DNA from 2 places in the Faecalibacterium duncaniae genome. Region 2 is predicted to be linked to the other one. Evidence: predicted binding sites of a transcription regulator. Region 2 holds the regulator's gene; the other holds the start of a gene.
The links. The regulator NrdR, encoded in region 2, represses ribonucleotide reductase genes. The targets are predictions, from matches to a motif close to CACNANATNTNGTG.

Region 1 (5,814 bases), 1.1 Mb from region 2:
AAGAGCTCACAGGATGTATCGTTGGAAAGATCAAGGCCAATGCGGGTGGAAATATCTTTTCGGACAGGAAAAGTCAAACAAGAAAGCAAGTATCCAAAATCTCCCATGGTCATGATCTCGAAGAAAGCCCAAAGAGGAACACCGGAGTAAGTTGGATTATTGTAAAAATGTGTGATTTTTGGATTTCCTTTCGCATAGGCGTTTGCAAGGCTGGACTGGATGGAACGCTGAAGGTTCAATTTGTTTTGCTGGGCTCGCTTTTTCTGTTCAACGGTGAAATTGGCAGGGGAGTTGTTGTAACTGCAAACGACACGATCCAGAACATCCGAAATACTCTCGGATTGTGCGTTTTCAAGGATGCCCTGCAATGCGATGTTCTTGACAGCAGTTTCGATGAACATCATTTTTCCGTAAAACAGAGCTTTCAGGGCAGAATCATATTGGATGGTGGCATAGAGCTCTTGATAAGAGGAAAAAGGCAGGCGCGCACCGGCAGATTTGAAGAAACGATAGCCTTTATAGCCATGATAATATCCGGTTGTGACAAGCTGCTGTTTCTGTGTTTCGCCGGAGATGGCGATGCCGTTGTCACGCAGGTGCTGCATTAAGTCGTTTGTTGTTTTATAGCTCATGGGCATCCTCGATTTACATGCTATGGGTAGCAAACACCTGTTCGTCCTCCCACCAGACGGGGGCCTTTGCGGCAAGGCTCTTGGGTACATCCAGAAGCCGCTGGTTGGAGCTGCCCCGGAAGCGCAGGGAGATATCGTGCTGGGCTTCCACAAAGCGGCCGTCCACCAGAACATCCAGCAGGCTCAGCAGCTCATCGGTGACCTCACAGCGGGCCGGGCAGGGAACACTGCCGGTCAGCTGCTCCCAGGTGTAGCCGGAATAGCACCAGACGCTCTTATTCGGGTACAGCGCCCTGAAGTTGCGGACGAAGGGCAGCAGTTCCCGCTGATTCTCCGGCTCAAAAGGCTCACCGCCCAGCAGGGAGATGCCTGCAATATAGTCGGGCTGGCAGGATGCAAAGATCTCGTTGCGCACAGCTTTGTCGAAAGGCTGACCGTACCCGAAATCCCATGCTACCTCGTTGAAGCAGCCCGGGCAGTGGTGCCTGCAGCCCGAAACAAAGATGCTGGTGCGCACCCCCGGCCCATTGGCAATGTCGTAATACTTGATTGTTGCGTAATTCATAGATAAAACTCCATATAAAAAGCTCCCCCTCTCGGGGGAGCTGTCAATGCGAAGCGTTGACTGAGAGGGTTACAGATGCAGCACCCGATCCTTGATCTCCTGTGTCCGGCCCTGGTTCCAGAACTGGGTGCCGATATAACCGCAGGTGCGGCGGGCAACGTTCAACTTGTTCTGGTCACGGTTGCCGCACTTGGGGCACTCCCACACCAGCTTGCCGTCATCCTCCACGATCTTGATCTCTCCGTCGTAGCCGCAGCACTGGCAGTAATCGGACTTGGTGTTCAACTCGGCGTACATGATGTTATCATAGATGAACTGCAGCACGCTTATCACGGCCTCCAGATTGTCCTGCATGTTGGGCACTTCCACATAGCTGATGGCACCGCCCGGGGACAGCTTCTGGAACTCGCTCTCAAACTTGAGCTTGGTGAAGGCATCAATGGGCTCCGAAACATGGACGTGGTAACTGTTGGTGATATAGTTCTTATCGGTGATGCCGGGCACGATGCCGAACCGCTTCTGCAGGCACTTGGCAAACTTGTAGGTGGTGGATTCCAGCGGGGTGCCGTAGAGGGAGTAATCCATGTTCTCGGCCTTCTTCCACTCGGTGCACTTGTCGTTCATGTGCTGCATCACGCTCAGGGCAAAGGGTTTGGCACCGGCATCGGTGTGGCTCTTGCCGGTCATATACTTCACGCACTCATACAGACCGGCGTAGCCCAGGCTGATGGTGGAGTAGCCGCCAAAGAGCAGCTTGTCGATCTTCTCGCCCTTCTTCAGGCGGGCCAGTGCGCCGTACTGCCACAGAATGGGGGCGGCATCGCTGGGGGTGCCCATCAGGCGCTGATGGCGGGCCTGCAGTGCCTTGTGGCAGAGAGCCAGACGCTCGTCAAAGATCTTCCAGAACTTCTCGAAGTTGCCGCCGGAGGAAAGGGCTACATCCACCAGATTGATGGTGACAACACCCTGATTGAAGCGGCCGTAGTATTTGGGCTTGCCGGTCTCGGGGTCCACATAGGGGGTCAGGAAGCTGCGGCAGCCCATGCAGGTGTAGCAATGGCCCTCGCCGTTTTTGTCCACCTTGAGTTCGAGCATCTTCTTCTCAGAGATGTAGTCGGGCACCATCCGCTTGGCAGTGCACTTGGCAGCCAATTCGGTCAGGTAATAATAAGGAGTGCCGGGGCGGATGTTGTCCTCTTCCAGCACATAGATCAGCTTGGGGAAGGCGGGGGTGATCCAGACACCGGCCTCGTTCTTCACGCCCTGATAGCGCTGACGGATGGTCTCCTCGATGATGATGGCAAGGTCGGCCTTTTCCTGTGCGTTGCGGGCTTCTCCCAGATACATGAACACGGTGATGAAGGGGGCCTGACCGTTGGTGGTCATCAGAGTCACGACCTGATACTGGATGGTCTGGACACCGCGGTTGATCTCGTTGCGCAGGCGGCGCTCCACGATCTCCTTCTTGCGCTCCGGGGTAACGTCCAGCCCTTCCATCTCCGCCTCGACCTCAGCGGCGATCTTCTTGCGGGAGACATCCACAAAGGGAGCCAGATGGGTCAGACTGATGCTCTGGCCGCCGTACTGGTTGGATGCCACCTGCGCAATGATCTGGGTGGCAATGTTGCAGGCGGTGGAAAAGCTGTGGGGCTTTTCAATATAGGTGCCGGAGATCACGGTGCCGTTCTGCAGCATATCTTCCAGGTTGACCAGATCGCAGTTGTGCATGTGCTGCGCAAAGTAGTCGGAATCGTGGAAGTGGATCAGGCCCTCGTTGTGTGCCTTGACGATCTCCGGGTCCAGCAGAAGGCGGGCGGTCAGGTCTTTGGAGATCTCACCAGCCATATAGTCGCGCTGGACGCTGTTCACGGTGGGGTTCTTGTTGGCGTTCTCCTGCTTGACTTCCTCGTTCTGGCACTCGATCAGGCTGAGGATGCGCTCGTCGGTGGTGTTGGTCTGGCGCTTCAGGCTCTGCACATAACGGTAGGTGATATAATGGCGGGCTACATCGTGGGCCTGAATGTCCATCAGCTTGTTCTCCACCATGTCCTGGATCTCTTCCACGCTCACGGCACGGTTCAGCGCCTGGCACTGCTCCGTGACATCGTTGGCGATGGACAGGATCTGCTCCTGGGTCAGGCTGCTCTTGCGGCTGACCGAATCGCTGGCCTTGGTGACCGCAGTGATGATCTTGGTGATATCAAATGGAACTTCCGAACCGTTGCGCTTGATGATCTTCATAGTGTTCCTCCGTCGTTCTATCTGTGTACAGTTCAAACGGGTGCCTCTTGCGAAAGAGGCACCCGCAAAGCAGTCTTGGGATGCGTTCAATTGATGTGATTCTATGATATCACTATTTAGTGATATGTCAATGGAGAAACCACTACATTTTGTGTTTTGGCGGTTTCGCCAAAATTGAGCCAAGAATCTTGGAGCAAAATTTGAGGCCAAAGCTCTTGACAAACTGTGCAAGGAAAGTGTTTGCATTCCGGGGCGTAATATCCACGGCGGTGTATACTTCTCTGGAAGTTTGGATAGAACAATACCTTATTATATAGAGAAAAATGACCTCTGAGGTCCCTGCAGCCTTCTGCGTCAAGGAACGTGTAAATTACAGTTAAAAAACTAGTCAAAAAGTCAAAGACGCAAAAAGAAACGAAAAAAGTGAAAAAAGGGGTTGCCAAACGTGTCGGGATATGGTATTATACTTGAGCGCCAAGGGCCGCCGGAAAGAATGACTTCTGAAAGCGGCAGAAGCAAAGCGAAAGAACCAATATGGATACGTTGAAAAACGAGCCACAAGTTCGAAAAGATCGAAAAGCTTCTGAAAAAAGTGCTTGACAAAAAATCACTTCTGTGGTAAAATAATCAAGTCGTCAGCTGCAAGGCTGAGGCGCACAGGACCTTGAAAATTGAACAATATCGAAAAACTTGTAACGGAACCTATTTTCGTGTTGGAAAAACACGTTAAACAATTCCAAACAAAGTAATTCACACAGGACGCAAGCGATTGCGTGCTGAGCGAAAAAGATTTAACACTTTTTAAGTGATAAATATCATTTATAAAGAGTTTGATCCTGGCTCAGGACGAACGCTGGCGGCGCGCCTAACACATGCAAGTCGAACGAGCGAGAGAGAGCTTGCTTTCTCAAGCGAGTGGCGAACGGGTGAGTAACGCGTGAGGAACCTGCCTCAAAGAGGGGGACAACAGTTGGAAACGACTGCTAATACCGCATAAGCCCACAGCTCGGCATCGAGCAGAGGGAAAAGGAGCAATCCGCTTTGAGATGGCCTCGCGTCCGATTAGCTAGTTGGTGAGGTAATGGCCCACCAAGGCGACGATCGGTAGCCGGACTGAGAGGTTGAACGGCCACATTGGGACTGAGACACGGCCCAGACTCCTACGGGAGGCAGCAGTGGGGAATATTGCACAATGGGGGAAACCCTGATGCAGCGACGCCGCGTGGAGGAAGAAGGTCTTCGGATTGTAAACTCCTGTTGTTGAGGAAGATAATGACGGTACTCAACAAGGAAGTGACGGCTAACTACGTGCCAGCAGCCGCGGTAAAACGTAGGTCACAAGCGTTGTCCGGAATTACTGGGTGTAAAGGGAGCGCAGGCGGGAAGACAAGTTGGAAGTGAAATCTATGGGCTCAACCCATAAACTGCTTTCAAAACTGTTTTTCTTGAGTAGTGCAGAGGTAGGCGGAATTCCCGGTGTAGCGGTGGAATGCGTAGATATCGGGAGGAACACCAGTGGCGAAGGCGGCCTACTGGGCACCAACTGACGCTGAGGCTCGAAAGTGTGGGTAGCAAACAGGATTAGATACCCTGGTAGTCCACACCGTAAACGATGATTACTAGGTGTTGGAGGATTGACCCCTTCAGTGCCGCAGTTAACACAATAAGTAATCCACCTGGGGAGTACGACCGCAAGGTTGAAACTCAAAGGAATTGACGGGGGCCCGCACAAGCAGTGGAGTATGTGGTTTAATTCGACGCAACGCGAAGAACCTTACCAAGTCTTGACATCCTGCGACGATGCTGGAAACAGTATTTTCCTTCGGGACGCAGAGACAGGTGGTGCATGGTTGTCGTCAGCTCGTGTCGTGAGATGTTGGGTTAAGTCCCGCAACGAGCGCAACCCTTACTGTCAGTTACTACGCAAGAGGACTCTGGCAGGACTGCCGTTGACAAAACGGAGGAAGGTGGGGATGACGTCAAATCATCATGCCCTTTATGACTTGGGCTACACACGTACTACAATGGCGTTAAACAAAGAGAAGCAAGACCGCGAGGTGGAGCAAAACTCAGAAACAACGTCCCAGTTCGGACTGCAGGCTGCAACTCGCCTGCACGAAGTCGGAATTGCTAGTAATCGTGGATCAGCATGCCACGGTGAATACGTTCCCGGGCCTTGTACACACCGCCCGTCACACCATGAGAGCCGGGGGGACCCGAAGTCGGTAGTCTAACCGCAAGGAGGACGCCGCCGAAGGTAAAACTGGTGATTGGGGTGAAGTCGTAACAAGGTAGCCGTAGGAGAACCTGCGGCTGGATCACCTCCTTTCTAAGGAGTCAGGCAGATGGAAGAACATCGAAGATGGTCGGCCATCT
Region 2 (5,814 bases):
GACGAGGTGGAGACCGCATCTGATCTGCTCTGCGTCTGCGTAAAGCTGGCAGTCATCGAAAAGCTGCTGGCCGAAAAGGCAGAGTAAGCGTTTTATTCTGCAAAAAATCTCCTCCGTGCAGAGGTTTTTCTGCGCGGCGGAGGTTTATTATATTTTGGAGGTTTCCTGTTTTTTATGAAGACGAAAGGCAAAGCATGGCAGCTTGTTGTCACAGTGCTCCTGATCGCCGCGTTTGTCTACATGGCATTCTTTGGTGTGGCAGTCAAGTACGGTGATGTGACCAAGACCTACATCAAGGGAGCGCAGGATATCCGCTTTGGCGTGGATATCAAGGGCGGTGTCAACGTAACGTTTGCCCCATCGGACAACTACGACGCCACCGATGATCAGCTGGACGCTGCCCAGCTGGTCATTGAGAATCGTCTGGTCGGCCTGAACGTGACCGACTACGAGCTGTATGTGGATTATGACTCCGACCGCCTGATCCTGGAGTTTCCGTGGCAGTCTGGCGAGACCGATTTTGACCCCGAAGCCGCCATTGAAGAGATCGGTAGCACCGCCTACCTGACCTTCCGCAAGGGGAGCAGTGCAGACGGCGAACTGATCCTGGACGGTTCCATGGTCGAGAGCGCCGCTGCTCAGTACGGCCCGGTGAGCGGCAGTACATCCGAATATTATGTGGCCCTCAAGTTCAACGACGAGGGTGCCAAGGCCTTCGGGGATGCCACCACGGAGCTCTACCAGAGCAGTGGAACCATCAGCATCTGGCTGGATGATCAGAACGTGAGCACGGCAACGGTCAATGCGGCCATCACCGATGGTGCCGCCATCATCACCAGTTCCGCGTCCAATCCCTTCACGCAGGAGGACGTGGTCAAGATGGCCCGCCAGATCAATTCCGGTGCACTGCCTTTTGCCCTGACTGTGGACAGCTATTCCACCGTCAGCCCCAGCCTGGGCGAGAACAGCCTGAGCGCCATGGTGCTGGCCGGACTCATTGCCTATGCCCTCATCGTGGTACTGATGACTCTGCTGTATCGTCTGCCCGGCTTCCTGGCCTGCATTGCACTGGCCGGTCAGGTGGCGGCAACGCTGGCCTTCGTCTCCGGCTATTTCCCGGTGTTTGAGAGCTTTACCCTGACTCTGCCCGGCATCGCAGGTATCATCCTGGCCATTGGTATGGGCGTGGATGCCAATGTCATCACCGCCGAGCGCATCAAGGAGGAGCTGAACAACGGCAAATCTCTGGATGGCGCGCTCAAGAGCGGCTTTGCCCGCGGCCTGACCCCCATCATTGATGGCAACGTGACCATCGTTATTGTGGCGATCGTGCTGATGGGTGCCTTCGGCCCCTCGGACGGCCTGTTCGCCAAGGCCCTGCACTTCGTGTTCTTCGCCTTTGGGCCCTCCACCGCAGGCACCATCTACGCCTTTGGCTACACGCTGCTGACCGGCGTTCTGCTGAACTTTGTGTTCGGCGTGTTTGCCACCCGTGTGATGATCCGCGGTGCAGCCTCCATCAAGGCCCTGCGGAATCCCTGGCTCTATGGTGCTGTCAAGCCCGGCAAGGAAGTCAAGGAAAAGAAGCCCATCGACTTTGTGGGCCTGCGCAAGCGCTTCCTGACCATCTCCACCTGCCTGATGGCGGCCATCATCCTGTGTGCTGCAGTGTTCGGTGTCCGGCTGGATACGGAGTTTACGGGCGGTGCCATGATCACCCTGAGCTATCAGGGTGAGATCAGCACCTCCGAAGTTCAGAAGACCGCCTCCACCGCACTGGAAAACAACGGCCTGACCCTGCAGACCGGCGAGAATGTCGCCACCGGGGAGCAGACCCTGAAGATTTCCATGCCCGGCAACGAGACTGTGACCACCGATCAGGTGGAGAATCTGCTGACCTCCCTGAACGAACAGTACCCGGACAATGCCTTTGCCCAGCTGTCCCTGAGCAATGTCAGCGCTGCCATGGGCACCAAGTTCCTGCAGAAGAGTCTGGTGGCTGTGGTGTTCTCCCTGCTGCTCATCCTGCTGTATATCGGCTTCCGTTTCAAGAAGATCGGCGGCCTGACCGGTGGCCTGATGGCTGTGCTGGCTCTGCTGAACGACCTGATGGTGGTGTTTGGCACCTTTGTGCTGCTGCGCACCCCGCTGGACGGCAACTTTATTGCCGCCATGCTGACCATTCTGGGCTACTCGATCAACGATACGGTTGTGGTCTATGACCGTATCCGCGAGAACCGTGCCCTGATGGGGAAAAAGACCCCGTTCGAGGAGCTGGTCAACCACTCGGTCAACCAGTCTGCCCGCCGTACCATCATCACTACGGTGACCACTGTAATGGCACTGGGTGTGATGTGCGTGGTCTCCAAGCTGTACGGTCTGGACAGCATCTTTACCTTTGCCTTCCCGCTGATGATGGGTATGCTGAGCGGCGTGTATACCTCGCTCTGTGTTTCCACCTCCGCCTGGGTGCTGTGGAACGACCGCAAGAGCAAAAAGGCTGAAACCAAAAAAGCCTGACCGTGTTTTGCCCGACAGGCCAAGAACCAACATCAGGAGGAACGATTTATGAAATGTCCCTATTGCGGCGATGAGGAATCCAAGGTCATCGATTCCCGCCCGACCGAAGACGGTGAGCGGATCCGCCGCCGCCGTGAGTGTCTGCGCTGCCGCATGCGGTTTACGACCTATGAAGTGGTGGAGACCGTCCCGCTGATCGTCATCAAAAAGGATAACTCCCGTGAGCCTTTTGATCGTCAGAAGCTGCTCAACGCAATGCTGCGGGCCTGCGCCAAGCGCCCGGTGAGCTACGATGCACTGGAACGGGCTGTCAGCAGCATTGAGCAAAGCCTGATGAGCTCCTATGACCGCGAGGTGTCCAGTGTGCGCATTGGTGAACTGACCATGCAGGAGCTGAAAAAGATCGATGAAGTGGCCTATGTCCGCTTTGCTTCGGTTTACCAGCAGTTTGCCGATGTCGAGAGCTTTTTCACGGAGCTGAAAAAACTGATGGGCGACCGCAAAGAGAAAAACTAAGGTTCCAGCGTTAAAAGCCAGACTTTTTCGTGAACTTCACGAGAAAGCCTGGCTTTTTGTTGTGCTCACCTCAACTGTTCAGCTCAGTACAAATACCCTCAAAGAATACGATGAGAGAGCCAGGCCAGGGTCTCTACCTGAACCTGCGCCCGGCGCAGTTCCCCGAAGGCTTCCTCGGGCGCATTCAGTTCCAGATGGCCATCGGCAGCACGCAGGGCGGCTTCCAGCTCCGTGAAGTCCTGCGTGCGGAGCAGGTGGTTCATGCCTTCCCGCATGGTGTCGCAGAGCTCGGCTCCTTCGGCCAGTGCCTGCCGCGCACCGGTCAGATCGCTGTTCCGGATATCCTCCATGGCGGTGTCGATGTCATCGGAGATATCCTCGGCGAATTGCTGTACCCGGAAGCTGCTGTAAAAGGCTGCCGCCAGCAGCAGGACTACGATGCCAATGCAGACATAAATACGTTTCATGCCGCCCCCCCTTGCCGGAGCCCCGCCGTTTGACGAGGCTCCTTTTTCAGCAGAAAATAATCCTCGGTATCGTTGCCCGCCAGGATCAGGATCTCTTCCAGAAGCAGGCTGTTGGCCTGTGCGGTGCGTTCCAGCCAGGCAGCATCCTTGCCGCAGATGGTCAGGTTTTCGGCAAGCACCTGCCCGTCCAGCACAAAGGGGATGGTGGCCTGTGCCCGCTGTACCCTTGCCCCAAGGTCGGCGAGGGTAGCCGGTTCCTTTTCCGGGCGCAGAGCCACTGAGAGACTGCCGTTGGTCTCCACGACCGCATAGGAAACATCCCGGGGGTCGAACACATCTTTGCCGCGCAGCGCCTCCATCAGATCGGCGGCAGTCAGCCGCAGGGTGCGCAGGGCGTTCTGATCGATCTCACCATTCAGGATGACGGTTTTGGGCCGCCCGGACATCAGGTTGAAAAAGCGCTGACTTCTGAAGCTGAGGATTGATCCCAGCAGCTCCAGCGCTGCAATGAGAAAGAGGGGAATCAGACTGGCTGTGACCGGCACTTCTTCAGATTCAATGGAGATGGAAGCAAGATTGGAGATGAGGATGGTGGACACCAGTTCCTCAGGCTGCAGTTCCCCCAACTGACGTTTGCCCATCAGCCGCATGGCAAACAGGACGCAGAGATAGATCAGGATGGTACGGAAGATCAAGAGTTTCAAACCGGAACACCTCCCAGCGTATAACCGCCGCCCCGGCGGACAAGCTACCAGAAAGGGGGGGCGGCAAAATGGAACAGCTTTCCAGCCATCTGGCGGCAAACCTTGCGGAGCTTAACGCTAGGTTTGGCCGATCGGCAGATTTTTATGCGAAGGAGCTTGAGCTTTACCACTGCAAAGGAGCCATCGTTCTGTTTGATGGGATGGCCAGCCTGAAAGGGCTGTGGCAGCTGCTGCTGGATGCCGCCAGCCGCCGCACACCGCCCGGCCCGGCAGAACAGCTGACCGGGGAACAGGTGTTTGCGCTGTTGTTTGAGCACTCCGCACTGCCCGCAGAGCCTGCCCCTGTGGAGAACTGGGATGCCCTGATCCAGCGGCTGACGGCGGGCATGGCAGTGCTTTTGCTGGACGGATGCGCAAAAGGTATTGCCTTTTCGGTGCAGAGCCTGAACGCCCGCTCGGTGGATGAACCGGCAGGGGAGGGGAATCTCAGCGGCTCCCGGGAAGGCTTTGCGGATCTGCTCCGGGTGAATACCAGCCTGCTGCGGCGGTGCTTCCGCAATGATGCTCTGGTCATTGAGATCAATCAAGCCGATTGTGAGATGAAAACGGAGTATGCTCTCTGTTACTGCCGGGATACGGCAGACCCAAAAGCAGTGCAAAAGGTGCGGCAGACTTTACAGCGGGCCAGGCCGCAGCTGCTTTTGGATTCCAGCTACTTTGTGCCATGGCTCTTTCCCTGTAAGATCCGCACATTTGCTCCTGTGCGCTATACCGAACGGCCTATTGTGGCAGCGGCAAAGCTGCGAGAGGGGAAATTCGTCATTCTGGTCAATGGCAGCCCCTCAGCGCTGATCCTGCCCACCCTGTTCTGCGAAAACTTTGAATGCCTGGATGACTATGCAGGAACGGCCTATTTTGCATCCTTTCTGCGGGTGCTGAAATATATCTCGTTCTATCTGAGCATTTTCCTACCGGGCGTGTTCGTCTGCTGGGCAGTCTACCTGCCAGAACTCCTGCCGCCCCAGCTGCTGTTCAAAATCGAGGCCGCCGAGCAGGCAACGCCGCTGCCGCTGTTTGGGGAAATGCTTCTGGTGATCCTGATGTTGGAGATCATCCGAGAGGCTGGCCTGCGGATGCCCCAGACCCTGGGGCACTCTGTCAGCCTGATCGCTGCCCTCATCATCGGGGATGCCGCCATTGCCGCCGGACTGATGAGCACACCGGTCATCCTGACCGCTGCTGCCGCGTCCATTGCGGTGTTCGTCACGCCATCGCTGTATGAGGTGGCAACCGTTCTGCGGCTGGTGGTGCTGCTGGCAGCAGGGGTGGCTGGCCCGGTGGGACTTGCCGCCTGCGCACTGGGCGTGTTATTCGGGCTGACCCGGGTCTCGGCGCTGGGTGTGCCCTACCTGCGGGATGCCGTATTTCCCGAGGTGCCGCTCTCGCCGGACGGAGTGACCCGGCGCAGCTACCCAAAACTTTCCCGGCAGCCCTTTACCATTTGGCAAAAACGAGGTGGTTGAAGTTGGAACGATCCTGTTTCTCTGAAAAAACACTGACTCTGAGTGTGCTCACAGCAGAGTTCGCTCTGTGCGTGTTACAGACGG

Region 1: a site for NrdR is predicted at 3,579-3,592, ahead of nrdD (anaerobic ribonucleoside-triphosphate reductase). Genes of this name have one in related genera too.

Annotation. Positions count from the first base shown of each region.
Region 1 covers NZ_CP048437.1:2,743,223-2,749,036, reverse strand. Annotated here, with positions in the region: gene GXM22_RS13155 (Abi family protein) at 1-632, opposite strand, end outside; gene nrdG (anaerobic ribonucleoside-triphosphate reductase activating protein) at 646-1,197, opposite strand; gene nrdD (anaerobic ribonucleoside-triphosphate reductase) at 1,267-3,438, opposite strand; rRNA gene GXM22_RS13140 (16S ribosomal RNA) at 4,257-5,767, shown strand.
Region 2 covers NZ_CP048437.1:1,601,843-1,607,656, reverse strand. Annotated here, with positions in the region: gene GXM22_RS07805 (aspartate aminotransferase type Ic) at 1-87, shown strand, start outside; gene secF (protein translocase subunit SecF) at 175-2,520, shown strand; gene nrdR (transcriptional regulator NrdR) at 2,569-3,036, shown strand; gene GXM22_RS07790 (DUF4363 family protein) at 3,135-3,503, opposite strand; gene GXM22_RS07785 (DUF421 domain-containing protein) at 3,500-4,207, opposite strand; gene GXM22_RS07780 (spore germination protein) at 4,276-5,730, shown strand; gene GXM22_RS07775 (hypothetical protein) at 5,733-5,814, shown strand, end outside.